3 regions of the Paenibacillus sp. FSL F4-0236 genome follow, and region 1 is predicted to be linked to each of the others. Evidence: predicted binding sites of a transcription regulator. Region 1 holds the regulator's gene; each other region holds the start of a gene.

Region 1 (10,585 bases):
TCCTGAGCGTTCTTGACCCGGTTGCGGGCCCATTCCAGCAATATTCGATCAATATAACGGAAATGAACCTTTCCTGCAAATACAGATTCCTTCAGCGCTAACAGAATCAGCTCCTCGGGATACCGGTCTTGATCCACCCAACTGGATATCGTCTCACACTCCATTGGAGATAGCGGACGTCCGAATTCCTTTTCGAAAATACTGAATAGATTTCGGCTTTCCTCTTCAGCCCCAAGTTGAGAAGGAGATGAGGGGGGCTTTCCGCCGAATCCACCCCCTGAAGCAGCTCGAGGTGCCGACGTTGCATAGCCACCTACGTGCTTATCTTGCTCATGCTCTTGTACAACTGTCGCTAGATAAGCACCAAGCTTTCCGTATAACCCTGAGAAATTGTAGCGTTCATAATGGATGTCTCTTAGCTCATCGTTGTCTCCATCGATGCTAATAAAACCTTCCTTCATAAGCTTCTGCAACTCTCCTGCTAGTACAGATATGCTACGGCCAGTTACAACCTGAAGCTCCTCAAGAGAAGGGAAGTCAATCCCTTCCACCTGCCTGAAAGAAAGCAGATGTATCAGCAGCATAGCTTCACTTCCGCTTAAATTCAGCTTCCGGTAATACTTCAGTAATGCGTAAGGTATGACGGCCATTCCGTTCTCCAGACCGAAGGAGACGCCTTCGCCCCAGGTACTCCATCCTTTGCCGTCCATGAACGTCCCCCTTCAAATATAAGAACTTATGGGTAGAGACGGTACAGTGTACGTGGGAATGGAATAGTCTCACGTACATGGTCAAGGCCACAGATCCAAGCTACAGTACGCTCAAGTCCAAGTCCAAAACCAGAGTGAGGTACAGATCCGTAAGTACGCAGATCCATGTACCATTTGTAAGAGTCCATCGAAAGATTATGCTCTTTGTAACGCTCTTCAAGGAGCGCAGGATCATCGATCCGCTGTGAACCACCAATAATCTCTCCGTAGCCTTCTGGAGCGATCATATCCGCACACAGTACGACTTCCGGACGGTTTGGATCTGGCTTCATATAGAACGCTTTGAAAGAAGCAGGATAATGAGTAATAAATACAGGTTTATCGTATGCTTCTGCGATTGCTGTTTCATGAGGTGCACCGAAATCATCACCCCAAGCAATATCTTCAAAGCCTTTATCGTTCAAGAACTTGATCGCATCGTCATAAGTAATGCGTGGGAATGGTGCTTTGATATTCTCCAGCTTGGAAATATCGCGACCTACCGCTTCCAACTCCGCACGGCAATTCTTCAATACAGATTGCACTACGAAGCTAATAAATTCTTCCTGAACCTTCAAGCTTTCTTCGTGATCTGTAAAGGCCATTTCTGGTTCGATCATCCAGAACTCAATTAAGTGGCGACGAGTCTTAGATTTCTCTGCACGGAAAGTTGGTCCAAAGGAATATACACGGCCTAGTGCCATTGCTGCAGCTTCCATATACAACTGTCCGCTTTGTGTTAGATAGGCGTCCTCATCGAAGTACTTCGTGTGGAACAAGTTAGTAGTTCCTTCTGCTGACGTTGGCGTCAGAATCGGAGGATCCACCTTTGTAAATCCACTCTCGTTGAAGAACTGTTGGATTGCACGAATAATTTCCGCACGAATTACCAGAACAGCCCGCTGCTTCGAGGCACGCAGCCAGAGGTGACGGTGATCCATCAAGAAATCTACGCCATGCTCTTTCGGAGTAATTGGATAATTCTCTGTAAGATGCAGGACTTCAATTCCAGTTACAGTCATTTCAAAACCAGATTGACTGCGAGGTTCCTCGCGGATAATTCCGGTCACATACAAAGAGCTTTCCTGTGTGAGGCTCTTAGCTGCATCCCATACCTCTTCAGGCACTTCTGATTTTACTACAACTCCCTGAATATAACCTGTACCATCGCGAAGCTGGAGGAACTGAATTTTACCACTGGAGCGCTTGTTGTTTACCCAACAACCGATAACAACACTCTCTCCAACATGTTCATTCACGTTCTTAATTACACTCTTGTTAGCCATGCCTTCAATCTCTCCTCTAATTTAGCCGTTAATTCCTTGCACAATACGGTGTGTATCACGTGCAATGACAAGTTCTTCGTTTGTCGGAACTACTAGTACTTGTACCTTGGAATCTTCCGTAGAGATACGACGTGGATCGCCGGAACGAACTTTGTTAGCTTCAGCATCCAACTCAATACCCAGGAACGTAAGGTTATTTAGCAGTTTCTCACGAAGCAATGAAGCATTTTCACCAACACCGGCAGTAAATACGATCGCATCTACACCGTTCATGGCAGCCGTATATGAACCGATATACTTGCGCAAGCGGTACTCATACATTTCAAAAGCTAGTGTGGAATTAGGCTCACCTTTTTCCATACCATCAATAATATCGCGCATGTCACTGCTTACGCCCGAAATTGCTAAGAGGCCACTATGTTTATTCAACATGGAGTTAACTTCGCCTACGGACAATTCTTCCTTGTTCATCACGTAAGGGACAATTGCTGGGTCAAGATCACCACTGCGAGTACCCATCATCAAACCTTCCAGAGGGGTCATACCCATGGAAGTATCCACGGACACTCCACCTTGAACTGCAGTTACACTACCGCCGTTACCGATATGACATGTAATGATCTTCAGATCTTCCAGCGGACGCTCTAAGTACTCCGCAGCAGCCTTGCTTACGAAGTCGTGTGATGTACCGTGTGCGCCATAACGACGAACTTTATATTTATTGTACAATACTCTAGGAATAGCGTACATATAAGCTTTTTCAGGCATGGTTTGGTGGAATGCAGTATCGAAGACAACAACCTGCGGTACACCTGGCATATTTACTTCAGAAGCCGTAATCCCCATCATTGCTGCTGGGTTATGCAGTGGTGCAAGGTCAAACAATTGACGAATTTTCGTTTTTGCGTCAGCATCCACAAGTGCGGAGGATTTAAAGAACTCTCCACCATGCACTACGCGGTGACCTACAGCATCAATTTCTTTAATAGATTCAATTACACCATGCTCTTTGTCTGTAAGACAAGCAAGGACTTTGCGGATCGCAGTATTATGTTCCAGAATTTCGCTTACTTCTGTCACTTCCGCTTTGCCAGTAGGTTTATGATTCAGAATGGAGGAATCCATCCCGATACGTTCAACCAAACCCTTAGCCAAAACCGATTCATCGGTCATGTTATACAGCTGATATTTCAAAGAAGAACTACCTGAGTTAATAACTAAAATATTCATACACGGTCACCATCCTTGTCGTACTTGAAGAAGCCTTCTCCTGATTTCATACCCAGTTGTCCTGCACGTACCATCTTCTTAAGAATTGTAGAAGGACGGTATTTCAGTTCTCCGTATTCACGGAACATATTTTCGAGTGCCGCAAGTACCGAATCCAGGCCAAATCTGTCAGCCATTTCAAGCGGTCCATATTGGAATTGATAACCAATACGCATAGCATCGTCAATATCCTGTGCGGAGGCAACGCCTTCTTGCAGCACATGCATAGCTTCATTGATAAACAAGCAAATGAGGCGTGATGTTACAAATCCTGGGGATTCATAAATCATTACACCTTTTTTCTCAACAATCTCATCAACAAAGGATTTTGTATCTTCAAAAGTAGCATCTGAAGTTTTCAGACCACGTACGATTTCTACAAGATCCACTTTAGCTACAGGATATATGAAATGCATTCCGATCACGCGTTCCGGATACATCGTAGAACTTGCAAGTTCAGTCAAGCTAAGTGTTGATGTATTGCTGGCAAGAATAATGTGGTTCGGGCATACTTGATCCAATTGATTCAAAATCTTTTTCTTTTCTTCCAAATCCTCAACAATGGTTTCGATAACCATGTCACAAGAGCTGAGCTCCGCGAAATGTGTCACTTTTTGAATGCGGCTAAGAATCAGCTTCTTCTCAGCTTGAGTGATCGCCCATTTCTCCAGTTGCTTATCTAGACTTGTCTCGATCATTTCGTAAGAGTAGTCCAGTTTCTCCGCGGTTTTCTCCACTAGTAATACATCCAGGCCTTTGGCTGCTAACATTTCAGCAATACCTTGTCCCATTGTGCCACCGCCGATGACACCTATTTTTTTGAAATTCATAAAAAAGTCTCCATCCTTTCAGGTATCTATACTTTTGTATTGTACCTTGTCTGTCGCAAAAATTTATAAAGCCCGACATATAATGATATCTTAGCATGCCTGAAAAGTAAAAAAAAATAACCAGCATAAATATTTATGCTGGTAAAAGGACGCTGTCACGAAATTGACATCGAAATTGCTCTCCAGAGAGTACTTCTTCCTTCATTAAAATGTCAAGAGAGTAATCAAATACATTTCGTTGCTTTTCAAGGTGCTCACGAGTGCGCGTCATCAGCTCATCCAATATCTTACTATTTTCCTTCATAAGCTCTTCAGTGGTAACCATTTCCAGCTTAGCGATACCCAGCGAAGTTAAACCTGACTTCATCATCGTTTCCACAATATTCAGCGCCTGATCGAAATCACCGCGTGAACCTGTGCTTCGTCCACCATAATACATTTCTTCAGCAGCTGCTCCACCAAGTGCAATCATAATCTGATCTTCGAGATAATCTTTGGTGTACAAATACTGCTCTTGCTGAGGATTATGTCGCACATAACCAAGGGCTTGCCCACGCGGAGTCAGCGTAACCTGACTAACGCTTCCGGGACGAAGGAGCTCTGCCATGATGGCATGTCCCAATTCATGAATGGCAACTCTCTTTTTCTCTTCGTGATTTGTTTCTCTATCCGTTTTTTCACCCATCATTACCTTGTCAATCGCCATCGACAGATGCCGCTGCTCAACTTTCGTCAAGTCCTCACGCATCATATAAATCGCGGCCTCATTCATAACACTTTCAAGCTGAGCACCGGAAAAGCCATAGGCTTCTTCAGCAATTTTGTCGAGACTCACATCTGGATGAAGAGGTTTATTCTTCGCATGCAATTCCAGAATCGATTTGCGGCCCTTTTTGTCAGGCATGTCCACTTGAATATGACGGTCGAAGCGTCCAGGACGTAGCAATGCCGAATCAAGCATTTCTTTCCGGTTTGTTGCAGCTACCAGTAGAATACGCGGAGTTTCGTTATTATAAATACCATCCATCTCAGTCAACAGCTGATTCAAGGTCTGATCATATTCACGTTGCTGGCCGCCTTCACGTTTACCGCCAATTACGTCAATTTCATCAATAAAAATAATGGCACTTTGTTTGTTCTCCTTAACAGCACGGTTACGAGCATCCTTGAACAAATCGCGGATCCGACCAGCCCCGACACCAACATACATTTCTACAAATTCACTACCTGATGCAGCTACGAATACGGAGTTTGTATAATGCGCTGCTGCTCTGGCCATAAGGGTCTTACCTGTTCCTGGAGGGCCAGTGAGCAGAATCCCTTTCAAAGGACGAATCCCAAATTTACTAATCTCCTCGTGCCGGATCAAAAAATCGAGTGCCTCACGAAGCTCTTGCTTCGCATTGTCTTGCCCACCAATTTCTTCAAAAGTGAGCTTTGAAGGCCCTTCCTTCTGGCGTTTCTTCCCCGCACCAGCGTTCACCGTAAGCCCGCCACGCAAATGAGCAATTATAAGTAATGCAGTAAGCATTCCAGCTGCTATAACAATCGGGAATATATTAATACCTAAAAAAGCCATGAAAATAAACAGCACAGGAATAAATCCGAGTAAAATTTCTTTAAGGTACTTAGGCATTATTCCATACCCCCAAGGTCGCAGGTTTTCGCGGCAAAATAATAAATTTGCTTTCTTTTCCATTACTCAAGCTTACGTACACATTGTTGTCGTCGATATCAGTAGATGCTATCACATCTTTAAATTCCGTATTTTGCTGTTTCAATCTATCAAGTTCTGTAGGTATAATCGTATATTTACGGCTCTCCATGGCTTCAGCTACAGAGAACATCGCTTTATCCCAGTAATCATCCAATAGTTCACTTGAATTTTGCTCCACATCGAGTTTAAGTTTACGTCCTTCAATCACTGATTTTCCTTCTTTGGATACATACGATACTAGATCACGTAAATTCGTGCCCGGCTGCAAATCAAGTTTCAAAGTGACCTCATCGCGGTTAATACTAATATGTGAAGTATTTACTCCCTCAAATCCGGTTACAATCTTTTGGAGCGGTTCCTGTAAAGCAAACTGACGATATAAAAAGAATCCTCCGAATAATAGCATAGCCGACAGTAGAGACGTTATCAGTACAGGTACAAGACGTAATTTCAAGAAACGTCCTCCTCTCAAAGATGAAAAAATGTAAACAGAATGATCCAAAGTCATAGCTGCTAAGAGCTCATCAGAGCCTGACGTTCTACTAACACTGTTCTAATTACAAACAGTAGTATATCACAGGTGTATATACTATATTGAAAAAAAGTGTGAAGATATTTAAAATTTTATTTTTTAATTCTTTCCATTTTATTAAATTTATTGATTTAATTCGACAAAAAAAGGGCTGTTACTCTTAACTAACAGACCTTTTTTCGTATGAATCTTTAAATACCAATACATAAAAACTACTCTTATAGTATATCACAATTCGTGTACTTATAGTATATCAAATAATATGTCATTTTAAAAAACAAGCGAACCATAAATGGTCCGCTTGTTTCTCCTATAATGCTTTTGTTTAATTTAGCGGCTAGGTAAACTGTAACCTTCACCCATTCGAGCCCCATCTGAGAACCGATAAAATTGATAATAATATCGACCGCTTTGTTTATAAAAAAGCTGCCAAGCATACTCCCCGTTATATACTCCTGGCAACAACCGCTCAATGCTGATGTCCGGAAGATCGGCTTTTATAAGGCTACGCATTTTCGCTTCAGAGGTCCCTTTACTTAGTTCTTCAGCATATACTGCGTCGGTTCCTTCAGCAAACTTCCCGTCTACAGTAAAACGTACCCAAACCATCAACTCGGTCCCGGCTTCATTCTTCCCTGTTAAGACCCAGTACACCGCATTATCATCCCACACGGATTTCTGCGCTTTGGTTACCTCTGTCAGACCAGCACTGGTTTTAGCGACATCCTTAGCGATATCTCGCTCGTTCCATTGATCTTTCATAATATAAGCATAGAACTGGATAAGTCCGAACAGAAGGAGCAGAATCAGAACTGACCCCAGGAGGATCCATTTTTTCCTTTTCTTCAAGGTACAGCTCCCTTTCTAGTAATATATCTTTTTTGATTATATAACACACCTGTGTGTTTATCCAAAGTTTCATATCCAATTCAATGATCTAATTATCAGAAACACAAAAGGCTGTAACTTTGCAATCGCAGAAAGTCACAGCCTTTCAGTTATTCGTTATGATCTTAGACTACCGTTTAAGCAGTCCATCAAATGATTCTTGTGCCTTACGACGGATTGCTTCCTCATCTAGCGTTACACATTCTCCGTGTTTTACAACCTGTTTACCATTCACCCATACATGCTCAACATCCTTGGCACTGGCAGAGTATACAGCATGAGACAACAGATCTGTGTGTGGTAGCAAATGCGGCTGGTCTATATCAATCGCGATAAAGTCCGCTTTCATGCCAACAGCGAGTCTACCCACATCATTTAAAAAGATAGACTTTGCGCCATACTCTGTAGCTATACGCAGCGCTTCCGGAGCTGGAACAGCCGTCGGATCACCACTTACACCTTTATGGATGAGGGCTGCAAGACGCATCTCTTCAAACATATCCAGGTTATTATTGCTTGCCGCACCATCTGTACCCAGTGATACCTTCACACCAGCCTTTAGAAGATCCGTAACCCGAGCCACTCCACTAGCCAGTTTCAGATTACTTCCTGGGTTATGAGACACGCCTACATCATGACGAGCCAGTATCTCGATCTCTTCATCATTCAAATGAACGCCATGTGCAACAATAGACGGACGTGTGAACATTCCAAGCTTCTCTAAATGCGCTACTGGCCGAAGTCCGTAATCCACCACATTCTGCTCCACTTCGCGTTTGGTCTCGGACATATGGGTATGCATCGGTAAATCCAAATCATGTGCCGCTTGAACAAACTTAACAAAGAAGTCCGGTGGGCAAGTATATGGGGCGTGTGGCGAGATCATCGTCGTAATTCTACCATCAGCCTTACCATGCCAATTTCGTGCAAAAGAAATCGCTTCCGCAAGCTTGTGATTTTGTACTTCCTCTGGGCATAATCCGATTACGCCTCTCATCAGTACAGAACGAATGCCTGATAATTCGACTACCTCTGCTACTCGATCCATATGATCATACATATCCAAGAAGGTTGTAGTACCACCTTTTAGCATTTCCAGTACCGACAAGGAGGTTCCCCAGTATACATCTTCTCCAGTGAATTTCGCTTCCATCGGCCACATCTTCTCTTGAAGCCACACCTGAAGTGCTAAATCATCTCCATAACCACGAAGCAATGACATTGCCGCATGGCCATGTGTGTTTACCAGACCTGGCATAAACAGCAGACGACTGCCATCAACAACTTGCACATCATCTTCCATTAAAGGCTCTTCTTTTCCTATGTAAGTGATCAAATCATCTTCAATAGTCATATATCCATTCAGAACCGGCTCATCCGTTCCCGGAATAAGAAAACGCCCGCCCTTAATAATCGTTTTACTGCTCTTCATTTCCGCTTTCTTCCTTTCCGTCTTTCAAATAATAAGCAAGGCTTTGCAAATCCGTTGTAAAATCGGCAGCATGAACCCGGATATTCGATGGTGTTTTTAGAATCACTGGTGCAAAATTCAAAATCGCCTCAATGCCAGACTCAATGAGAATATCTGCTACATTCTGCGCTTCTGAATCAGGCACAGTAATGATCCCAATTCGAATACCTTGCTCACGAACCGTCTGACCAAGCTCCTCCATCGGTTGAACGGTAAGAGAGTTGATTTTCCGCCCTACCTTAGGTGCATAGGAGTCAAATATAGCGGTAATCTTCATAGTATCTTTCAGATAAGCATTGTAATTAGATAATGCATGTCCAAGGTTACCGGCACCTACTAAAGCCACATTCAATTGTTGATCCAGCTTCAGAATATGACGGATTTTTTCAATAAGATAAGTTACGTCATACCCGATACCTTTTCTACCAAAGTCTCCAAAATAAGCTAAATCTTTACGAATTTGAGCAGGATTCAAATCAAGTTTTTGTCCTAGTTCTTGTGAGGAAACGGTTAATATTTCACGTTTCTGGAGATCATTCAAGAAACGCAAGTACACAGGAAGTCTGCGAACAACGGCTTCTGATATTTTATCCGATTTCATAATTTACCTCCTAATTTAAGTGATATTCTGTTCAAATCCTATCGAAATATCTGCACCTCGTCTCAAGGAAGAGCGGTATTCTTATACCGCCCTTCCTTGTAGAGTGATTAATAAGATCGATGACGTTCTTTTCAAGAAACGCCTCCGTCTTCCAACCACTCCGCTATACGAGGAACCATTTGATCCGTAAGCATATGCTCCATTTTCGGGCCAGGCAACGAATAGAGGAAATACTTCCCATAGTGAGATTCGATCACCCTTGTGTCATACACAATAACAATACCCCGATCTTGCGCTGTCCGTACCAGCCTCCCAAATCCTTGCTTGAAGCGAATAACCGCCTGAGGAACAGACAACTTCATGAACGGATTCTTTTTCTGGGCTTGTAATAACTCAGACTTCGCTTCCGCTAGGGGGTGGTTTGGCGGTTGAAATGGGAGTCTCACGATGGCCAAGCATGTTAATGCTTCACCTGGAATATCTACACCTTCCCAAAAGCTGCTTGTTCCTAACAGTACAGAAGCTGCACTGTCCTGAAAACGGCGGATCAGCTTGCTACGGCTGCCCCCCTCCACGCCTTGACCTAACACCGTGATCTCTTGTGAGGCTAGAGCCTCTTTCAGAGGATCGTAAACCTGGCGTAGCATCTTGTAAGAAGTAAACAGGACAAGCATCCGCCCACGTGTTGTAATAGCTGCTTCTGCTAGTGACTGTACGAGTGTATCGACAAATCGGGCATCGCCTACACTCCCCTTCACACTTGGGAAATCCCGCGGAATAACTAACAGCGCCTGCTCCCGATACTTAAAGGGAGAAGGCAGGAGTGATGTCATCAGACGCCCCTCTTCCGCAGCTTCATTAAGTCCGAGATTATCAATCATAAACTGGAATGATTTATCCACAGAGAGTGTCGCCGAAGTTAGTACGATACTTTTTTTCTTGTCGAAAAACAGCTCCTTAAGCTGAGTACTAACATCAACAGGAACGGCATACAGCTGTAGCGATTTACTGCGATAATTTCCATTCGCCTCCAGCCAATATACTACATTCTCATCATTTAATCCCATAAAAAACCGTACTTGCTCACGTATAGAAGCTAAATCCTTAAATAAGCCGCTAATATCGGTAACTAGGCTATCTGAGGAAGATTGACCTTCTTGATCTCGCATCTCATTAAGCATTTTATCACCTTTACGGATAATTTCGCTTAATGTCAGATTCATAGTATTCTCTAAAGCAACC
Region 2 (10,585 bases), 4.4 Mb from region 1:
GAGGAAGCAGCCATGAAGGCGATCATGGACCCTGTTGGTGGCGATGTGAAAAAGGTGAAGCTAATCAGTATTGGTGAAGCTGACTATTTTACTGCAGTCAAACGTGACATTGATTTCGCTTGGATCTTCTACGCTTGGACCGGTATTGAAGCCGAACTGCGTGGTGAGCCTCTGGATATGCTCTACTTGAAGGATTATGCGCCTCAGCTCGATTATTACACCCCTGTGCTGACCACGAGTGAGAAGCAGATTTCTGAGAATCCAGATTTGGTGAAGGCTTTCCTGAAAGCCACATCGAAGGGTTATCAATATGCGATTGATCATCCAGAAGAGGCTGCCGCTACATTATCCAAGGCTGTGCCTGACCTTGATGCCGAGCTTGTCCTAGCTAGCCAAAAATGGCTTAGCCCGAAATATAAGGACGACGCCCCACGCTGGGGAGAGCAAAAAACCGAGGTCTGGCAGAATTACGGCGACTGGATGTATGATTTGAAGCTGCTGGACAAACCGCTGGATGCAGCTAGTGCATTCACGAATGATTTTTTACCGGCGGAGTAGACCGGACTTCCCAAGTTCGTTCAAGATTCGACGCCGAATCTGCTTCCTGAATTACTTCGTTTTCAAAGTTGGCTTCTTGAACTTACCTATTTCAATGAGAGTTCAAAAAGTCAGCTTTCAGAACCAAGAAGGTTGAACGTTACTTGAGGAAGGAGGAACGGAGCGTAGTGATGTGCTACGTGAGTACCGGACTTCCCAAGTTCGTTCAAGATTCGACGCCGAATCTGCTTCCTGAAAACACTTCGTTATCAAAGTTGACTTTTTAACTTACATTATAAAATGAGAGGATTGATTATTGTGGCTAATACATTATTAAGCATTCAAGTAATTCCTAAGACTCCAAACAATGAGGACTCCATCCCATACGTAGATAAAGCGATTGAAGTTATTCAAAAATCCGGCGTTAAACATCAGGTGAATCCACTGGAAACTACTATGGAAGGTGAACTGAGCGAGCTTCTGGAGGTTGTACGTCAAATGCAGGAGGCGCTGATCGAGGCAGGTAGTCCAAGCGTGATCTCCCAAATCAAAATCGCTCATAACCCTAACGGAATCAGCATGGATAAATTGACGGAGAAATATCGGCCGTGAGATCGACCTGGAAGCTAATATGGCCGCCCCTTGTGGCGGTCGTCTTCTTTTTAACCGTATGGCAGTTATCTGTTTCTCTATTCCATATCGAATCCTGGATTCTGCCGAGTCCTGCTGATATTGCTCGCGAATCCACCAGTAATGCCTCAGGTCTCTGGGCTCATACGATGGCTACGCTCCGACTCACATTAATCGGTTTTCCTATTGGTACAGGTGTAGGCTTGATCGTCGCTCTACTTTTGCATCTTTTACCTTGGGCTAGACGGGCTTTTTATCCACTCATTATTCTGAGTCAAAATGTTCCCTCTATCGCACTCGGACCACTGCTTATCATCTGGTTTGGCTTCGGTCTTTTGCCCAAAATCGTGCTGATTACACTGGTATGCTTCTTCCCGGTAGCTGTCGCTGCAATGGGCGGCTTGTCTCAAAGTGATCAGGTCATGATGAATTATATGAAAATGGCTGGCGCAAGCAAGTGGCAAATCTTCACCAAGCTGGAGCTTCCGTCTTCTATCCCGGCACTATTTTCCGGTGTGAAAATATCTGCTACTTATGCGGTTATGGGAGCCGTGGTCGCTGAGTGGATTGGCGCGGATAAAGGGATTGGCTATTATATGCTGCTGCAAAAATCGGCTTACCGTACGGATCGGATGTTTGTCGCTATTGTTATTATTGTGCTCCTTAGTCTTGTGCTTTTTGCGATTATCGCCTTGCTCGAAAAATGGTTAGTTCGCTGGAAACCGCGCCGTAACTCATAGAAAGGAAGATGCCTGTATGTCTCAAGCGACGCAAATAGAGCAAAGAACAACTGAAAACATAAGCTCTCCTGAAGCTCATACTGCACCACCTGCTCTTGAAGTAAGCGGCATCTCCAAGTCCTTCACCCATCGTCGCCGCGAGACGAACGTGCTTAACAACGTCTCTCTTAAGGTAGAGCAGCAAGAGTTCGTTTCGATCGTCGGTCCTTCCGGCTGCGGAAAAAGCACCTTATTCCATATGATCGGCGGACTAGTGAAGCCCGATGCAGGAACGATCCGCATGAACGGCAGAGCCGTTACGGGTCAACGTGGTGAAATCAGTTATATGCCGCAGCAGCCTGCGCTTTTTCCTTGGCGAACGATTGAAGATAATGTACTTCTAGCCGGGGAAATTAAAGGCGCTCTGCAGGATGGAGCTCGTGAAGAAGCGCGCCAGTGGCTCGCCAAGGTTGGCTTGAATGGATTCGAACAGGCTTATCCGCATATGCTGTCTGGTGGGATGCAGCAGCGTGCTGCTTTTCTCAGAGCATTGCTGGCTCCGCAGGAGTTGATGCTGCTCGATGAACCTTTCAGCGCATTGGATGCACTAACTCGCAGTGAAATGCAGCGCTGGCTGCTGGAGCTGTGGGAGGAGAATCGCCGCTCCGTGCTATTCATTACCCATAACATCGAAGAAGCGTTGCTGCTCTCGAATCGTATTTATGTATTCTCGGGTCGCCCCGGCTCCATCCTACATACTGTTGATGTGCCATTTCCACGGCCACGCCGCGATGAGATTACGGATTCCCCGGAATTCCTTAAACTCAAACGCCAGCTGTCACAGTGGATGCGAGAAGAACAAGCTAAAAGCGAGAAGTAGCTTTTTGAATAGAGGTCACTCCACTCACTTTAAACGAGAGATTAAACAAAGAACCGCCCGGGCTTCAATTAGCCCAAGCGGTTCTTTTGTTTTAACCAGAATAGCAGTTAAATCTTATTGTGCTTGTACAAACTCAGCAGATTTAATCCCTGCTTGACGGCCGAAAATAATGATTTCAGCTACAGAGTTACCACCGATCCGGTTTTGACCGTGCAATCCACCTGTAACTTCACCAGCCGCATACAGGCCAGGAATAGCAGCGCCGTCTTTATTTAATACTTCTGTGTTCGTATTGATCTTCACACCGCCCATGGTGTAATGAATCCCTGGGGCGATCTTAATAGCGTAGTAAGGACCCGCGGATAAATCGTTGTCCATCCCTGTTGTTCTGCCGAATTCAGCATCGTTCTTGTTCTTTACCGCGCTGTTCCAAGTATCAAGTGTCGCTTTTAGCTTATCGGCTGGAACACCGATTTCTTTCGCCAATGCTTCGATGGTATCCGCTTGGATCACGAAGCCCATTTTGTCATATTGTTCAATTGCTTTCACGCGTGATTTGACGCCGGAATCAAAGACAAGCGTTGCCGCTTTTTCAGGAAGTGCATTGATCGCTTCGGTAACTTTATCACGTGTAGTCAATTCGTTTACGAACCGTGTGCCTTCGCTATTCACGAGGATAGAACCTTCGCCGCGTACAGCTTCCCCGATCAGATAAGATTTTTCTTGTTGAACTGTTGGGTGAACCTGGATTTGATCCATATCAACGGTGGTTCCGCCAAGTGCCTCAATCATCTTGATGCCGTCGCCGGTACTGCCGATTTGGTTAGTCGTTACGTATCCTTCCAGATCAGGTCTAACTTTTGATATCATATCCATGTTGGATCCAAAACCACCTGTTGTTACAACAACTGCCTTCGCTGTAATGGTTTTTTCATCAGCTTGGTTAAAGAGTACTTTGACGCCGTTAGCCTTACCGTCTTTTTGAGTAATTTCTTTAACATCCGCGTTCACAAACAGTGGAATTTCTTTTTCTTGTACGTTTCTAACCAATCCTTTGACAAGGTATTGGCCTACCGCAGAGCCGTCTTCTGGACGGTGGGTGCGTTTTTCGCTCATGCCGCCTGTGATCGTAATATTGTTCAGCTTGATTCCGATCGAATCCAACCAATCGATTGCACTTGCGGAATTGTCAACGAAGAAACGAAGCATCTCTTTATCGTTCGTGTCATGGCCGCCCTTTAGTGTCTCTTCATAAAACTTATCATTGCTATCTTCAATGCTTTGCTCTTTTTGAAATTTCGTTTGGGAAGCGTTCATTCCTGAGGAGGATTTACTTGTATTCCCACCTGCAACCGGCATTTTTTCTAAAATAACAGGGTTCAAGCCTTTGGCCTTAGCTTCCAGTGCAGCAGACATTCCTGCACCACCAGCACCAACAATAACGATATCATAATTATCTTTTAATTGATCCAGTGGTGTGTAACTAGCTTCTGATGCACCTGATACGGCTTCAGCTTTATCATTTTTGGCCGTCTCATTTACCTTACTTTTGTTCTCGTTGCCATTACTATTACCTGCGCTGTTGCTATTACTGTTACCGCAGCCTGCGATTACGAGCATGACAGAGAGAATGAGAATGAGAGCAGTACTTGTTGTCTTCTTCATCTTTATAACGCCCCTTTGTGAATGTTTTCACATTAATGATAACGCAAAGATGCTGTTTTGGGAAGTTTTTTATGTAATTAGTTATGGTTACTGTTACATTTCCATGAATATTTTCATTTAAATTTTCATAAAAATTCTTAATTTCAATATTTCCTCAGCTTACTACTCAAAAAAAGCCACCCTTTCCAGGGCGGCCATCTGCCTTATTTCCTAATCATAGCTCGATACACGAATTTAGGAAGAACTGCTTGCCTGCGCCAGCGCGACTTTTGTCCTTTGGCCACAGGTGCGAATAAGAGTCGATGCAGCCACTCCAAATTGAGTTTCTTCCATATCGCAGGGGCTGGAGTCACTTTTCCCGCTATAACATCCAAGCTTCCCCCCACGCCAAACACAACCTTAACCTGAGAAAGCGCCTGTTTATGCTTATAAACCCACTTGTCAGAGTATGGAGCCCCCATCGCGACAATCAGGAAATCTGGCTGTGCGTGCTGAATCTCTGCCACAATGGCCGGTTCCTCTTCTTTAGCAAGAAAACCATTATGTCTTCCGGCAATTTTCACATTCGGATATAGCTCTGTAATCTTTTCGACCGCTTTACAGCTGGTATGCTCATCCGTGCCTAAGAAATAAAAGCTCCAGCCCAGCTTATTCCCTTGTGCGAGCAGCTCAAGAAGTAGTTCATACCCCGTAACTCGTTCAGCTATAGGGTCACCTTTTCTTCTCGATGCCAGCACAATGCCAATCCCATCAGGAGTAATCAAATCTGCCTCATGGAGTATGGTTCGAAGCAGCTCATCCGATTGGCTTGTTATCGTAATTTCCGGGTTCGCCGTAATCAAATGAAATAGCTTCGGTTCTCCGGATTGAATATGTTTTGTTAGATGAAGTGTTGTCTCGTTTAGTGTTAGTTTTGAAAAAGGAACGCCTAATATAGAGACTGTCCCAGCCATTTAATCACCTCTTACTGAAAAGTTCATTCCAGTATACCTTACCGTAATCAAGAAGGATAGTCAGCGTCATTACTCCGTTTATTCCTTCAAAAACTTCCACCACTCTATTAACCAAGGTTCATCGATCCCTCGCAGGCGGAATTCCTCCAAAAGTATCTTTCGAAATTGTTTTTCCATTTTGACAAAATTATTGTCCTCCTGGTGCATGGGAGCAAAGGATTCATCCTCTCTAAGATAACTCCAAAAATCGCCTGCACACTCCAAAATCTTTCGACCTACGACCGTTTGCTGCGCTACGGGAACAAGCCATTTGTCATAGGGATACGGATAACCTTCAATAGTGATTGCACAGCGTAAAGCCTCTTTACAAAGGGAAACCGCTAAGAACAAGATTGGAAAGGCGTCGCCACGAACTACAGGATTATCTAGACTTCTGGCATAGCTTCTTAGCTGTATGTATGAATTCTTACGAAATTTCATTAGTACTTCAGATTGGAGTGGAACATAGGAATGAAAAAGTGACTTCAGATCCAGCTGATCGTAGTAAATATAGGACACCGATGCATTCCACAGCCATTCCATATCCCCGCTCATTAAAGCTTCTTTGATATCAGATATTTTATGGAGTGTATAATGCCCTGTCTTCCCACTCGGAAGCCTTAAATCCATAAAAAAACTACTGTGCTCCGGAATCAGCCCTGCTTCCTCGAACCGATGATTAATACTGTTGTAAGACTCATCCTCACAAATAATGATTATATCTACATCCGACTGCCCATCTACCACCCCGAGTGCGGTCGATCCATCTAGGATAATGCTTACCCTCTGACGATCTTCTTGCAATAACGGATGATTTAGGATCTCTCGCGTAATGTATTGTCCAATCTCTTCTATTAATTCACTATGAAGTTGTAGCTTGTCAGGCGTTAGTAAAATATCCGACAACACTGATTTCATCATCTTATCCTCCAGCCTCCAATCGATCACAATTTCCCTAAAAATATAACGCTTACATTTAACTTCAAATGTAGATTTGGGATTATTATTCTACACCCCGAAGATACATCTTGCAACGATATATGTAGTACCCTTTTGCCTAAGCCTAAATATAATGAAGTATCTATTTACTTGAAAAGGGGTATAAGCATGGCGCAGCCAAAAGTGATTGCTACAGTCCGCTCTGCCGGACCGATCGGAGATATCGAAGTAAATGTCAGCACAAATAGGGTATACTTTGTTAACCCAGACACTGAGGCTGGAACTATCGGGGTACTCGATGGCATAACGAATCGAATTATCGCACGCATCAATGTTGGAAGACTGCCAACACAGCTTGGGATTAACCCCCAGACTAACCGAATCTATGTAACAAATTTTCGTGACGATACGGTTTCTGTTATTAACGGGCGGACAAACCAGGTGATAAAGACTGTGAAAGTGGGCCGCATGCCTGATAATATCGGAGTAAATGTTCGAAAAAATTTGATTTATGTAACTAGCATAGCAGGAAATATATTCGTCATCGATGGGAAAACAAACCAGATCAAAACGAAGATTGAAGTCGGCGGCCGCCCTTCCAGAATCGTTATTAATGAGCTTACAAATCGTATATATGTGACCAATACAATAAAAAATTCCGTCTCCGTCATTAATGGGAATACACAGGCCATCATTGCCACCATAAAAGTCGGTAATAACCCTGTGATACCACCCGCACTTAATGTAATCACAGGCCGCATTTATGTCGCTAATAACTTAAGTCGGTTTCTCTCGGTAATCAACGGCCGCAACAATAAATTGCTGCAAAATGTACAGCTGGGGCGTCTGCAAAGTGAGGTCGTTATCAATCCGCTGACAAACCGTATCTATGTCTCAAGTGCACAAGTTGAAGGTAAAGGAAAGCTATTCGTCATCAATGGAAGTAACAACAAAATCATCACTACAAAGGTTCTGCCTACCTCCTCCAACATAACCATTAATCCGAATACAAATCATTTGTTTGTTGGTAATTTCGATAAGAACCACATGTCCGTTTATAACGCCACCACATTTAAAAGGCTCGTAAGATTCCCCTTAGTGTCAGGCAGTACTGTGCTAAACCCAGTCACCAATAGAGTTTATGTTGGAGGAAATGATTCCATCACAGTCATTCAGGATGTATCAGAACTTATATTTAAAAAAGGCGCCCACCATTAGGTGGCGCCTTTCTATATAACAAATCTCGTAGAACTAATGCGTTGTAACTTGCTTAGCAGCTACTTTCTTTGCAGTCACTTTCTCTTCTGCCGTTTCCTTAGGCTGTACGCCTCTTTTAATAAAGAAGGCTAGAATAAATGCAATAATCGCTACACCTACGGATACTAAGAATGCATCGTTAATCCCTTCAATGGTAGCTTTCGCAATGACTTGATTTTGTATACCAAGCAATTGGTCTGCCGAGGGCTTAGTCGTTAATTTACTTACAGCATCAGCGACCATATCCTTCACGTGCGAAGTAGTACTGTTGGACATAATGGTTACGAGCAATGCCCCACCAATCGCCCCTGAAACCTGCTGAATCGTACTGTTCATGGCTGTACCATGCGGCGTATATTTGGCTGGAATCGAGTTCAATCCATTGGTCATAACTGGCATCATCACCATAGAGATCCCGAACATTCTCACAGAATATAGGATCATGAGTGTCGAATATTTAGTCGTTTCAGTCAAATCACTAAAGAAATACGTACTAATCACTACGATCGCTAGACCAATTAGCGCTAATACCTTACCGCCGAATTTGTCGAACAATTTACCTGTGATTGGAGACATAACACCCATAATTAACGCACCAGGCAACATTAGAAGTCCCGAATCCAGTGGTGAAATCCCTCTAATATTTTGCAGGTAAATCGGCATTAGCATCATCGCTGAGAACATTGCCATATTCAGTGTAATCGAAATCGCTGAGGATAAAGCGAACATCGGATATTTGTACACTCTGAAGTTAAGCATAGGCTCCTTCATCTTCATTTGGCGCATAATGAAGATCACTAATCCAATCGCTCCGATAATAAGCGCGGAGTAGACCATTGGATCATCCCATCCTTTGTTCCCAGCAGAACTGAAGCCATATAGGAGACCCCCGAAACCAATCGCTGATAGAACTACAGATAAGAAGTCAATCTTAATAGCCACATCTTTTTTAGGATCATGCAATTTGAAGAAGGCCAGAATGAACACCAATACGGCGATTGGGGCAATCATAAAGAATAGTACAGGCCATTCATAGTGCTGAATAATCCATCCAGATAATGTAGGTCCGATAGCTGGTGCAAAAATCATAACCAACCCGAACATCCCCATAGCTGAACCACGTTTCTCAGGTGGAAAGGTAGTGAACAATACATTCATTAATAATGGCATCATGATCGCAGCCCCTGAAGCCTGAACCATTCTGGCGATCAGCAACACAGGGAAGCTTGGTGCTAATCCGCCGATAAAGGTTCCTATCGCAAATAATCCAATCGCGATTAAGAACAACCGTCTCGCGGTATACTTTTGAATCAAAAAAGCTGTTGAAGGAATCATGATCCCGTTCACCAGCATATAGCCCGTTGATAGCCACTGTACCGTTGAGGCACTAACATTAAAATCCTTCATAATCGATGGTAAAGCTATATTGAGTAGGGTATTACTCAGTAAAGCAACAAATGCACCAATCATGAGGATTGCCAATATCCCGTAAGATGCTTTACTTTCTTTTGCTTTCATTTTGGAATCCTCCATTCTATAATCATACTAACGGTTCAAAATTGAACTCGTGTTATAATCCGGTGTAGAATATATTACTCCCTTATTTCTCGCTTGGCAAGACAAAAATCACTTAAAATTGAAATTGTATTAAGTGGAAATATACGCTAGTCTATATTGGAACAAAGAGTTCAGCTTAAAGGGGCACCTCAGATGATAAATAAACGAAAAGAGCAAGTGGTTCATAAAGCGCATGAATTATTTATTGAAAAAGGCTACCACGCCACATCCATTCAGGATATTTTGAATCATAGCCGGATCTCCAAAGGATCTTTTTATAACTACTTCCCTTCAAAAGGGGATCTCTTTAAGGCTGTATTTACGTCCATTCACGATCGACTTGAAGAAGGGCGAAATTCCCTGCTCATAGGTCAAGATCCTTCTGACATTAAGATATTTGCCGAGCAGATTCAGCTGGTCATGAAAATCAATAAGAAAAATAAATTGTTACAGCTCGTAGAAGATGCTTTGGTCTCCAATGACCCAGACTTAATAACGTTTATCAAAAAAACAAAGTTCAACCTCCTTACCTGGGTACATGAACGTTTCCTTCATATTTTCCCTGAGGATAAGAAACCCTATTTACTGGACGGAGCCATCATTTTTACAGGAATTCTACAAAATATGCTACAAATCAACAGTGCTATGAATGAAGTCATCACCTCTAAGCAGATCATTGATTATTGCACTACGCTTATCCAAACCATTGTTGAAGAAGTAAGTCAAATGGGCATTCAACTCATCTCACCAGAGCATGTGGGCAAATTATTACCCGCAGCGGAATACAGTGATTTTTTCAATAATGATTTGTCCTTTGCGACAATCAGCTTAAAAAAAGTAATAGAGAGATCATTTACAACTGGTGATGCGAACCTCACTAATTATCTTAAGCTGTTATACTTTATCCAGGAAGAAATCATGAACAACAAGGAACCGAGACAGTTCTTAATCGAAAGTGCTCTGCTATCCTTAAGAACATGTCCTAATCTAAATGAAGCCAAAGAGTTTAAGCATTATCAGGATGTATTATCTAAAATGCTGTAAAGCTAACTAAAAGTGTGGTGAAGCATTTGTTCAAGCTATTATTAATCGAAGACGATTCAACGCTGTTTAATGAGATCAAGGAGCGACTTACCCAGTGGTCTTATGATGTGTATGGCATTCAAGATTTCAGCAATGTCACGCAGGAATTTATAGAGATCAAACCTGATTTAGTCATCATCGACATCCAATTACCTAAATTTGATGGGTTTCATTGGTGCCGAATGATTCGTTCCCACTCTAACCTTCCGATTATCTTCTTATCATCCCGGGATCATCCTACGGATATGGTAATGTCGATGCAACTTGGAGCCGATGACTATATTCAAAAGCCCTTCCATTTCGATGTACTCATTGCCAAAGTACAA
Region 3 (10,585 bases), 170 kb from region 1:
CGGCATGATTGTGTTCTTTTGCAGAGTTATTCTTAGAAGGTTTAATCGTATAACAGTAGTAGAGGCTTTAAGGTCAGGGACTGTGGGAGAGTTGAAAGGTAATAAAAGTAGAGTAGTGCTGAGTAAGCGCAGGCATATAAATGTGAATGTTTTTCTTGGCCTAAAGGATGTTTATGGACGCTTCACCATGTTCGGATTGCTATTCTTCGTATTTGTGATCTGTCTGTTTATCATTCTTGTGCCAGTGAATATATTGAATACCCTTCAGTCCCCTCGGTTTATTTCTTATATGGGTGTAGGTCAGAGTGACATGAGAATCGATTTACAGCCATCTGATCAAATAGAGAAGCGATTTAATGAACTGATAACGACGCTAAATAAGGACTCCGATATAGCTAAATTCTCACCATTAATTACTTCTCGATTTAAAGTGCTAGGCAGCGATGGCGTATGGGAGAATATTAATGTTGAAACAGGAGATTTCTCTATTTTTCCGCTCACCTATGTTAACGGAGGAACCCCTGAAAGTGGGGATGAGATTGCCCTTTCTGATCTGAATGCCAAGGAATGGAACAAAAGGGTTGGGGATAGCGTTCTTTTGGAGGTAGATGGCACTTCGAAAAAATTGACGGTTAGCGGGATCTACCAAGATATAACGAATGGAGGTCGAACTGCAAAAGCCCGATTACCTTATGACCCGAAGTCCGTGCTATGGTATATCGTAGCTTTAGATGTGAATCCGAATGTTTCCGTTCAGGAGAAAATGGATCAATATGCAAAGTTATTTTATCCAGCCAAAGTTACTCATCTAGAAAGCTATTTATCTCAGACGCTCGGGAATACGATTCGCCAATTAAAGCTGGTCACTGGCTTATCCATTGCCATCTCGATATCAATTTCAGTATTGATTACAGCTTTATTTCTAAAAATGCTTCTAGCGAAGGACGTCTCGCAAATTGCAATTTTGAGAAGCATTGGCTTTACGTTAGAAGATATTCGAAAGCAATATCAGGTAAGGCTACTACTGGTTTCTGGTCTTGGAATCATTCTCGGAACCTTTGCAGCTAATACCATCGGTCAAAAATTCACTCAATTACTCGGATCCTTTATGGGAGCATCCCAAATACAGTTTGTAGTTAATCCGGTAATAGCTTATCTTGTTCTCCCTCTTTTTTTCATGCTCATTGTAGCACTCACAACCGTAGTAAGCACGATATCGATGAAGAAATCCAATTTATCTAAACTGATTGTCGAATGAGGGTGAGGTGGTAGTATGTTCATATTAGAGACGAAGGGTTTAAATAAAACCTTTGTAACCGGGCAAGGAACCCCGCAGACGGTATTAAAAGATGTTCATCTACAGGTATCAAAGGGAGAATTCGTAGCTATAATGGGGCCTTCTGGCTCAGGGAAATCAACATTGCTCTATACGATCAGCGGTATGGACCGGATGACTTCAGGAAGTGTTGTTTTTAAAGGGCAGGACATCAGTGGTCTTTCTGAGAGTGAATTAGCTGAACTGCGTTTAAATCAAATGGGATTTATTTTTCAGCAGATGCATCTTTTAAAAAACCTGACTATTCGGGACAATATCATCTTATCCGCTTATCGAGCTAAAATCGTTAGTCGTAGAACCATCAATAACAGAGCCGCTGAGTTAATGAAAAAAACCGGAATCTCCGCACTCGCTGAGCGTGATATTACACAAGTGTCGGGTGGACAACTGCAAAGAGCAGCGATCTGCAGGTCAATCATCAATGAGCCTGATATTCTATTTGGTGATGAGCCAACAGGTGCACTGAACTCTAAAGCTGCTAGTGAAATTATGGAGATATTAATAGATATTAATCAGACGGGTACAACGATTCTACTGGCTACACATGATGCGAAAGTCGCTGCTCAGGCAGAACGTGTCCTGTATATGCTGGATGGCAGCATAGCTTCTGAGCAATGGCTTGGTAAATTCAATCGCATAAATGGGGACTTAAAAGAGCGGGAAGAGAAGTTGTCGGCTTGGTTATTGAAATTGGGATTCTGATTGATAGGAAAGGGATACATAACATGGGAAATCTGAATTATAACTTAAATTTCGAAATGCTATGTGCAAAATACGGGTTAGGTCATTTAAAAAATGAACCAGAACAGGTAACAGGTGGTCTTCTACACAGAATGTATCGTCTACAAACGGACAAAGCGCTCTATGCAGTGAAAGCTCTAAATCCTCAAATTATGCATCGGGATACAGCCATGAACAACTATACTCTTTCTGAAAAGGTTGCAAATATGGCTTATCAAAATGGGATAAATGCAGTACCAGCTATCGTGTCCAAAGATAGTTTTATGCATGAATTCGAGGGTCAATTCTATTTATTATTTCCATGGGTCGAAGGTAAGGCATTGCCATCAGGAGGTATTAATATAGGGTGTTGTAAAAAGATTGGCGAAAACCTTGCTAAAATTCATAAGATCGATTTCGCTACACTTCTTGATCATCATCCTAATGAAAATCTTGAGGCAGTAAATACATCCACTGTTCGTTGGAATGAATATGCACTAAAAGCAAAACAGGATGGTTTGGAATGGTCTAGCTTGCTATTAGATAACCTGAACCAAATAAATCATTGGGAACAACTTGTAGATTCTTCAGCGGAACAATTATTAAATCATATGATTATCAGCCATCGGGATTTAGATCAAAAAAATGTACTATGGGATGAGCATCAGATACCCATTATTATTGACTGGGAAGCAGCAGGACCTATCCATCCAACCCAAGAGCTAATAGATGTAGCCCTTTATTGGTCAGGCTTTGAATCGGGAAGTGTAAGCAAAGATGCTTTCTGCACGCTCATTAGTACCTATCGGGAGCAAGGTGGCGAGATTTATGCTAACTGGTCCGACGTGCTAAACTATGGTTTTCATGGGAAGCTAGAATGGTTAGCTTATAATGTCAGACGATCACTCGGACTGGAGAGTACAGATGATGCGGAGCGAGAGCTTGGAACCCGTGAAGTAATAAATACAATCACTGCTTTAAATGACTATGATCACTTTATTCCTCAGTGTATCGAATGGTGTAACCAAGACTACTAAAGGAGAACTTATATATGAATGTAGTAAACGCTACTATGGAGGATATAAGAGGATGGCTGGAGCTGGCGGCAGAGGTGGAGTCCCTTTTTGGGCCGATGGTAGATGATCCGAATTTCACTCTAGCGTTAGAAAAAAATATCAGTCGACAAAGCGCTTTTTGTGTACGAGAAAACAATGGTTCGCCAGGTTCAAGATTACTTGGAGCTGTGTTATTCTCTTCATCCAATGCCCCTAATTACAAGATTGGTTGGTTATCTGTTTCAGCCATAGAGAGAAATAAAGGAGTTGCGACAGCCCTTCTTAACAATATTCTCGAAAGTATCGAAACCCCAGCAGAGATATTCGTTACTACATTTGGTGAGGATCATCCAGAGGGTCAACCTGCTAGAAGATTTTATCAGAAGTTTGGTTTCTTTCCTATGCAGGATGGGGTTCCAAATGGCCTCGAAGGTGGCTCAAGACAAAATTTCAAGCTGACGATCGCTCACAAGGATTCATTATGAAAAAAATAATTTATTTATCGGTGATTTCATTTTTCTTGCTAGCGATTTCTTTCAGCCCATTGTTCAACTATATCCGTGAGTATTTGATTTCAGATCAAATCAATCAGCGTTATGAGATCAACCATGCTGAGAAAGGGTATAACACGTTAAACGTTCAAGAACTAACGGTTGATGATAAGCATATTAAGATCCAAGAAGAAAATACAGGCAGGAAAGCAGAATTGACCCTTTGGGATGAAGAGGAGAGTGTCCCGCCTGGAGATATTGTGAAAGTTCAGTTTTTATTAAATGGTCAAAAAATCTCAACCGCTGATGAAATATGGCTGTCTAATCGGGAACGAGGAAGCAGATATTTCTCATGGATAGATATTCTCACTGTTACGGATCGAAAGACTGGCGAGAAAGAAATTAATATAGTCCAAAGACTTACAGATGATAGTCAGCCGATGGAAAAGAGAAAATGGAAAATAATCACGATCTCACATGATGGCAGTATAGAAGAAAAGGTGCTGAGTTATGCTCAAAGAAGTGACAATCATCTAGGGGTGAAGCTTATCGAGTTCTCGGGTACATCACTTATGGGTATGGGCTACTATTCGGATATTACTAAAAGTTATCCAAGTGTATTTTTCCCTCTAATTTATCCATTTTTAACAGGTGTCGTGGGAATCTTTCTATTGATCATTATAGTTGTTCAATTACTGATCGAGCTTCATAATAGGCGCGTTATTAGGAAAAACGGGCGATAACGGTCATAAGATATGTTCTAAAATTACTTATAATTTCGAATCACCTTTAACTTGGTCAAGGTTAATAAAGCAAATAGTAGTAGCAGGACTCCGATGGAACCCATGACAGGGGCTGGACTGAAGTGATCGGACAGGAATGAAACGGCTGTAAGACCAAGTGAGGGTGCTACACTCATAATGGACCCAAGTACACCGAAGACTCTACCTTGTATATCCTCCGAAACTTCCAGCCTGAGGATGGTATTTATCAGCAATGTACAGAATGAGAACATAAAGCCAATAAGAAGAATGATGGGAATGGCTAAGGCAGCAGTAGTGACGAACGATAACAGGAGGTACAGGGGACCCAGACATAGCAGTCCAGTCATGATAAAGAAGCCGCGATTCTTTAATTTGGAGCTGAGAAACAAGATCATGCTGGAACCAATCATATAACCTAGTGGAATACAGGCTTCCATGAGTCCAAACTGAAAGGGACTAGAATTCCATACTTTGACGGCCATAACTTGCGTTAGCATCAGTGAAGGCATAAAGAACAAAGTGAGCGTGGGGAGCATGATGATTATTGCTCGGGCGAAGGGGTATCTCCAAATATAACGAACGCCATCCGCAAGATCCTGTGTGAATTTTCTTTCTTCTTTAGGTCCGGTATTCACTCGGTTTGGGAGTGGAAGGGAGCGGACAGCAAGAACTAGTAGAAAGGAAACGAAAAATGTAGCTCCATCAAATAATATGGCATCTGCCGCTCCAAAACTTGCTACAAAAATACCTCCAGCCGAATACCCAATCGTCCTACAGATGTTCTCCGACAGGTTCAGAATCCCGACCGCTTTTTGCACATGTTCTTTACCAACAACAGTAGTAATAGAAGCTTGATACGCAGGAGATTGGAATAATGCTGAGACTGTCGTAAGTCCCGTTAATATAGCCACGATAATGAATGATGTAGAAGACATGGAAATGGCCAGAGCAAGCGTAACTGCTAGACCGCAGCTTATCAAATCAGTGATTAACATAATGGTTCTGCGATTGATCCTGTCTGCGAGTGTGCCTCCTATCGATCCGAGTAAAGAACTGAGCAATAGATTGATTATCGTAATAATGGCAATCATTTTAGCGCTTCCGGTCGTCTGAAGTACCCATAAACTTAAAGCAATGCTGTGAAAGGTATTTCCAAACAAAGAAATGGAATAGGAGCTGAGTAGCAGCATAAATCTCCGGTTTCCCCAAAGGGTTGGATAGGATTGAGCGGTGGTAGATGCATGTTTTGCTAATACAGGATCTGTCATTGGAAACTCTCCTCTCGACTTAAACGCTTAAGTGAATATCGAAAAAAAATTAATCAACAAAATAACGATTATTCTCTTGTTTGGAGTAGTCAGGACGATGTAACAACTCCTGCATTAGTTCAAAAGCAGTGGCTGATTTATCCCCAGTGAATATGAATTTCTGAACGTCTTCTCCAAGCATTTCTGGGCAATTACAGGTACATAGAACAGAAAGACGTGCGAATACCCCGGATTTTTCAACACAACTTCCGATAAACTCATTAATAACTATGGCCTCTTTGTAGATCCCCTCCGATAAGATTGTATTCAATTCTTCCATATTTTGAACTTTGAATATTGCTTTCTCAGGTAAAGGAAGACTATCTTGGATAAAGTTAGTGAGCAGGGAGTTATTGAAGCTCTCCATAATTAAACAAACCTGTGAAAGATCCTCCGGCATTACCTTCCGTAGAGCTGAACGATAATTGTAAAGAACTTGCTTAAACAGCTTATCTTCAATCATGCTGTCGATCAAAATCAAGGGGATACCTTCTACAAAATGTTTGGAAATCGAATAGAAGGATTCATCGTGCACATCGATCAGAAAGACGGCTTCGAGCTTTCTTTCAACGATGATATTCAGAGAAGGATGGTCAGTACCAAGAGAATATAGCAGCGTATGATATCCGGCATCCGTTAAACGCTGTTCCAAAGCACGAATAAATGTGAATTGGGCATAGAGTTTCCAAGGTGGCATATAAGCAGAATTATGGACAAGTACCCCTACTAATCCCGTTTTTTTATTGGCAAGCGAACGGGCTGCTAGATTAGGAATGTAATGAAGTTCTTCGGCAAGTGACAGAATTTGATTGCGGGTCTTCTCAGGAATGGTTTGGTTATCGACGCGGTTCAGAACATAGCTTACAGTCGCAACGGAGACATTAGCTTGTAGCGCGATGTCTTTCATTGTAGTCTTTTTCACCAGTAAACTTCTCCCTTGCTGAGATATTTATTTCCAAATATTATCATTAACACTTGAATAGAGTCAACGATTGACTTTATACCAAGAAGCAAATGATGCTTGTGTTCATTTTTATAATTTGGGTAAATAGATTTAAGAACCTAAATCAGTCAGCGAGAAGAGGTGTGACTAATGGGAACGAATCTTAATCGGGAAGAGAGCGCTCTGTGAAACCGCTTTAGATACTGACACAAATTTGTGAAATTATTCACTTAATTATTAAGAATTTTAATATATAATTAATTCATAATCAAAATTAGGGGGAATCGAAAATGAGACTATTTAAAATGATTTTAGTGGCTGGGGTTTCGGTAGCAGTATTGGCAGGTTGTGGAGCAAATGAGGATAAAGCAACTAATTCGGCGGCAACTTCAGCTCCGGCTGCTGAGCAGACAGATGCCGTCACTACAGCTTCGATCGTGAATCAAGCAGATGCATTTACTAAGGCTGTTAGCAAAGATGGAAACTGGATTGTTGCGATTCTAAATGATGTAACGATTCCTGATGAGGTTGTTGTAGCTGGAGAATTCCGTAATAAAGGAGCCGCAGATGGCGATATCTACCGTAAGATTGCCCTTTATTCGCAAGATGCTGATCACAAGATCACTGCTACTTATACACTAACCGTACCAAAGTTTACAGTACAAAGTGAGAATTTGAAAGTTGAAGGCGGAACGATTAAAGGCGATGTTTATGTAGAAGCGAAAGGCTTTACTCTGCCTGAAACCGCCACTATTGATGGTAACCTCTACTTCGCGAGCGAAGATCTGAAAACATCAGCTGTTATTGATGGAAAAGTGACTGGAACAACAGAAGTTAAATAATTTCGTAATCAACTTATACAGTAGAAGCCAATCCATAGACTATGGGTTGGCTTTTTTCTTTTTGTGATTATGTGATCTTCGGTTGATTTTCTTAATATTGAATTTATAATATTACTACCACTACTAGGAGGAACACATATGTCTAAGGAGTATTCACGCACATATATCGAAAGTGTAAAGCTTGAAATGTTAAATAGATTGGGACTTAAGCAAGTGTTCTTTAAGGAGCAAATAGGTGACGGCCTGATTTTTGAAGCGGTTGGTTTTGATAAAGGGAGCAAGCATCGTTTTTGTGTTAGACCGAAGACGAAAACAATTGACGAATTTATTTCAGGAAAATGGATGAAGGTCCGCAGCTTTACAATCAAAAGTGTGGAAATTTAAAATTGAAGTCTAAAAAGGGAACCCCATTAAATCGGAGTTTCCTTTTTTATTTTTGAGAAGGATTCATTGATAATGTGAAGTATCGCCGTACAGATCGATAGTTGTATTGTTGTCAGTTAGGGTTACTTTACACAATGCTGTAGAGAGAATATCCGGTAGTTCCCCTAATTCCTGCAATGATTTATTGAGAAAATGAGCCATAATGACTTTCAGGGTCATCCGATGCGTGACAATAAGTACCTCATGTCCTTCATTATCGTTAATGATACGCTCAATAGTCGGCGTTACTCTTTGTTCAAGCTGACTATAGGTCTCACCTGGGGCTAGAGGAATAAAAAGATCAGGTCTGGTGAAAAAATGATTGTACTGTAATGGATATTCTTGTTCAATCTGATCTGTGTTCATTCCTTCCCAAATGCCCATGTTAATTTCCATTAATGAAGCTTGCTGTTGAATCGGTAAACTCCGATTTCCTCGTAAAATCTGCGCAGTATGCAATGCTCTTGGACTAGTACTAGAATAAATGGCTCCTAAATTCTCACCTTCCAAACGTTCTCTCAACCATTCCGCTTGCTGTTCACCCAAGGTTGTTAACGCTGAATTTTGATGTCCTTGCATTCTTTTCTGCAAATTCCATTCGGTCTGCCCGTGACGGGTTAAAAATAATACTGTCTCTTTCATTAACGAAACCTCCCTTTTGAATAGTTGTAAGTATAAGATAAATAATTATAAATAAACAATATATAATAGTTAATATTCATAATGTATAGTTATAATAAGAAAGCCGAAGGTCCGTTAAATATGATTATATTTTATATAGTTAGGAAGAAATCAGGATGAACTATCATGTATTAAAATTGTTTTATTATGTTGCAATAACAGGGAGTGTGACCAAAGCCTCTGAACGTTTGCACATCAGTCAACCCGCTATATCAGCGCAGATCCGCAAATTTGAACGGGAGAATAATATCGTATTATTAGAGGTCATAGGAAAGAGAATGGTGCTAACACCGATTGGGAGAAAACTGATCGAACCACTTGAAAAGTTATTTGCTATGGGTGAACAGGTACAGCAGATTATTGAGGATTATCATAAATTTCCTGCGGGCCATATTCGGATTGCAGGTAATTACCTGGCCACAAGCATACTCATCCCCCGGTGGGCATCATTATACAAACAATCTTTTCCGGAGGTTAAAATTCAGATCTCTACTGCTAATTCTCATGAAGTCATGGAACAATTAAATAACTTTGAAGCAGACGTGGCGATTTATAGTGATATGGCGTTTCCTTCTCATCATACAGGGGTGTTCGAACATCGGGAGTTGTACAAGGACGAGTATGTGTTCGTAGTTTCTTCAAATCATTCTTTAGCCAAGCAGGAGGTTAGCTTTGAGGAAGTGATGGCTGAGGCATTTATTATGAGGGAGGAAGGTAGTGCAGCCAGAGAGAGAATTGTACAATTATGTGAAGAAAGAAAGGTACAACAACCGAAGATCGAACTGCAATTTAATGGAGTAAATGAGGTTATTCAAGCCGTGATTGCCGGTTATGGGATTAGTTTTGTATCTGCGTTGTTAGCAAAGCCTTATCTTGATCAGGGTATGTTAGCCAAGGTCGAAGTGGAAAATGTAGTCTCTAAGCATTCGATATGGATGAGCCACAGAAAGAAAGAGCTTCAAGAAAGCTATATCCAGTCATTTATTAAGCTCGTCATGAAACGATTAAAAGAAGAGGATAACTTATACTCGGTTCCAACGCATACACCTTGATTAAAATAACTTATGAATTACGATGTATGCATTGAACTGAGATCAAAGATTGGAATGTAATTGAAGCAACTCAGGTGCACTAATGTCTTCTGCTTCAGAAGATTTAAATTGAATGTTATATAATTGTGAGTATAGCCCATTCATTTCTAATAAAGACTCATGTGTACCTTCCTCAACAATCGAACCCTGATTTAATACGATAATTCTAGATGCTTCACGTATGGTGGATAGTCTGTGTGCAATAACCAATGTGGTTCGATTCTTCATTAACAAATCAAGAGATTGCTGAATCATTCGCTCAGATTCGTTATCGAGTGCGGAAGTTGCTTCATCTAGAAGTAGGAGTGGAGCATCACGAAGAAAAGCTCTGGCAATGGCTATGCGTTGTCTTTGTCCACCAGATAAAGTCGATCCATGTTCACCTAGGATAGTGTCATAACCATGGGGCATCTTCGTAATAAACTCTTCTGCACCTGCGAGCCGAGCGGCTTCTCGAATATCCTCTTCGCTAGCTGTACTAGTACTGAAGGCGATATTGTCTCGTATAGTTCCTGAGAACAAATAAGGGGTTTGGGGAACATAGGTAATCATTGCTCGTGCTTCTTCAAGCTGATCATGTACAGACTTTCCATAAACCGTGATGCTTCCTGCAGTAGGCTCATAAAGTCCATTACATAATCGAACGAGCGTCGTCTTCCCTGACCCGCTTGGCCCGACAACCGCGATAGTTTCTCCATGTTGTATATGAATATTAAGCCCTGTAAATAGGGAGGCTTCATTATCCGTTTTACCCGAATAGTTGTAGTGGACATCCTCTATTTGTAATGCAGCTACCTCTACGGAAGCGAATGTTGAGGAGCTGGATTCTGGCAAAGGATGAGTAGCTCCTTCATCAGGTGCATCAAGTATATCGAATACGCGGTCAGCTGCACCTAAAGCCTCCTGGACACCTCCCCATGTTTGAGACATAT

What was found. The regulator Rex, encoded in region 1, represses fermentation and respiration genes when NADH is low (regulators of the CRP and FNR family bind a similar motif). The targets are predictions, from matches to a motif close to TTGTGAAATATTTCACAA.
Region 2: the regulator Rex is predicted to act here: its motif matches at 4,447-4,464, upstream of NSQ29_RS25355 (flavocytochrome c).
Region 3: the regulator Rex is predicted to act here: its motif matches at 6,831-6,848, upstream of NSQ29_RS06615 (polymer-forming cytoskeletal protein).

What each region holds. Positions count from the first base shown of each region.
Region 1 covers NZ_JBBOBK010000001.1:1,279,199-1,289,783, reverse strand. Annotated here, with positions in the region: gene NSQ29_RS05885 (DnaD domain-containing protein) at 1-710, opposite strand, end outside; gene asnS (asparagine--tRNA ligase) at 737-2,035, opposite strand; gene NSQ29_RS05875 (acetate/propionate family kinase) at 2,057-3,265, opposite strand; gene NSQ29_RS05870 (3-hydroxyacyl-CoA dehydrogenase family protein) at 3,262-4,134, opposite strand; gene NSQ29_RS05865 (AAA family ATPase) at 4,268-5,770, opposite strand; gene NSQ29_RS05860 (hypothetical protein) at 5,763-6,305, opposite strand; gene NSQ29_RS05855 (cell wall elongation regulator TseB-like domain-containing protein) at 6,714-7,232, opposite strand; gene NSQ29_RS05850 (amidohydrolase) at 7,402-8,703, opposite strand; gene NSQ29_RS05845 (redox-sensing transcriptional repressor Rex) at 8,690-9,343, opposite strand; gene dinG (ATP-dependent DNA helicase DinG) at 9,475-10,585, opposite strand, start outside.
Region 2 covers NZ_JBBOBK010000001.1:5,676,286-5,686,870, forward strand. Annotated here, with positions in the region: gene NSQ29_RS25335 (ABC transporter substrate-binding protein) at 1-558, shown strand, start outside; gene NSQ29_RS25340 (thiamine-binding protein) at 856-1,149, shown strand; gene NSQ29_RS25345 (ABC transporter permease) at 1,146-1,907, shown strand; gene NSQ29_RS25350 (ABC transporter ATP-binding protein) at 1,924-2,766, shown strand; gene NSQ29_RS25355 (flavocytochrome c) at 2,881-4,431, opposite strand; gene NSQ29_RS25360 (WecB/TagA/CpsF family glycosyltransferase) at 4,635-5,384, opposite strand; gene NSQ29_RS25365 (nucleotidyltransferase domain-containing protein) at 5,463-6,344, opposite strand; gene NSQ29_RS25370 (YncE family protein) at 6,531-7,580, shown strand; gene NSQ29_RS25375 (DHA2 family efflux MFS transporter permease subunit) at 7,614-9,137, opposite strand; gene NSQ29_RS25380 (TetR/AcrR family transcriptional regulator) at 9,330-10,220, shown strand; gene NSQ29_RS25385 (response regulator transcription factor) at 10,247-10,585, shown strand, end outside.
Region 3 covers NZ_JBBOBK010000001.1:1,446,051-1,456,635, forward strand. Annotated here, with positions in the region: gene NSQ29_RS06580 (ABC transporter permease) at 1-1,258, shown strand, start outside; gene NSQ29_RS06585 (ABC transporter ATP-binding protein) at 1,274-2,038, shown strand; gene NSQ29_RS06590 (aminoglycoside phosphotransferase family protein) at 2,062-3,093, shown strand; gene NSQ29_RS06595 (GNAT family N-acetyltransferase) at 3,108-3,596, shown strand; gene NSQ29_RS06600 (hypothetical protein) at 3,593-4,345, shown strand; gene NSQ29_RS06605 (MFS transporter) at 4,369-5,634, opposite strand; gene NSQ29_RS06610 (LacI family DNA-binding transcriptional regulator) at 5,684-6,595, opposite strand; gene NSQ29_RS06615 (polymer-forming cytoskeletal protein) at 6,907-7,458, shown strand; gene NSQ29_RS06620 (hypothetical protein) at 7,597-7,842, shown strand; gene NSQ29_RS06625 (histidine phosphatase family protein) at 7,906-8,523, opposite strand; gene NSQ29_RS06630 (LysR family transcriptional regulator) at 8,679-9,614, shown strand; gene NSQ29_RS06635 (ABC transporter ATP-binding protein) at 9,657-10,585, opposite strand, start outside.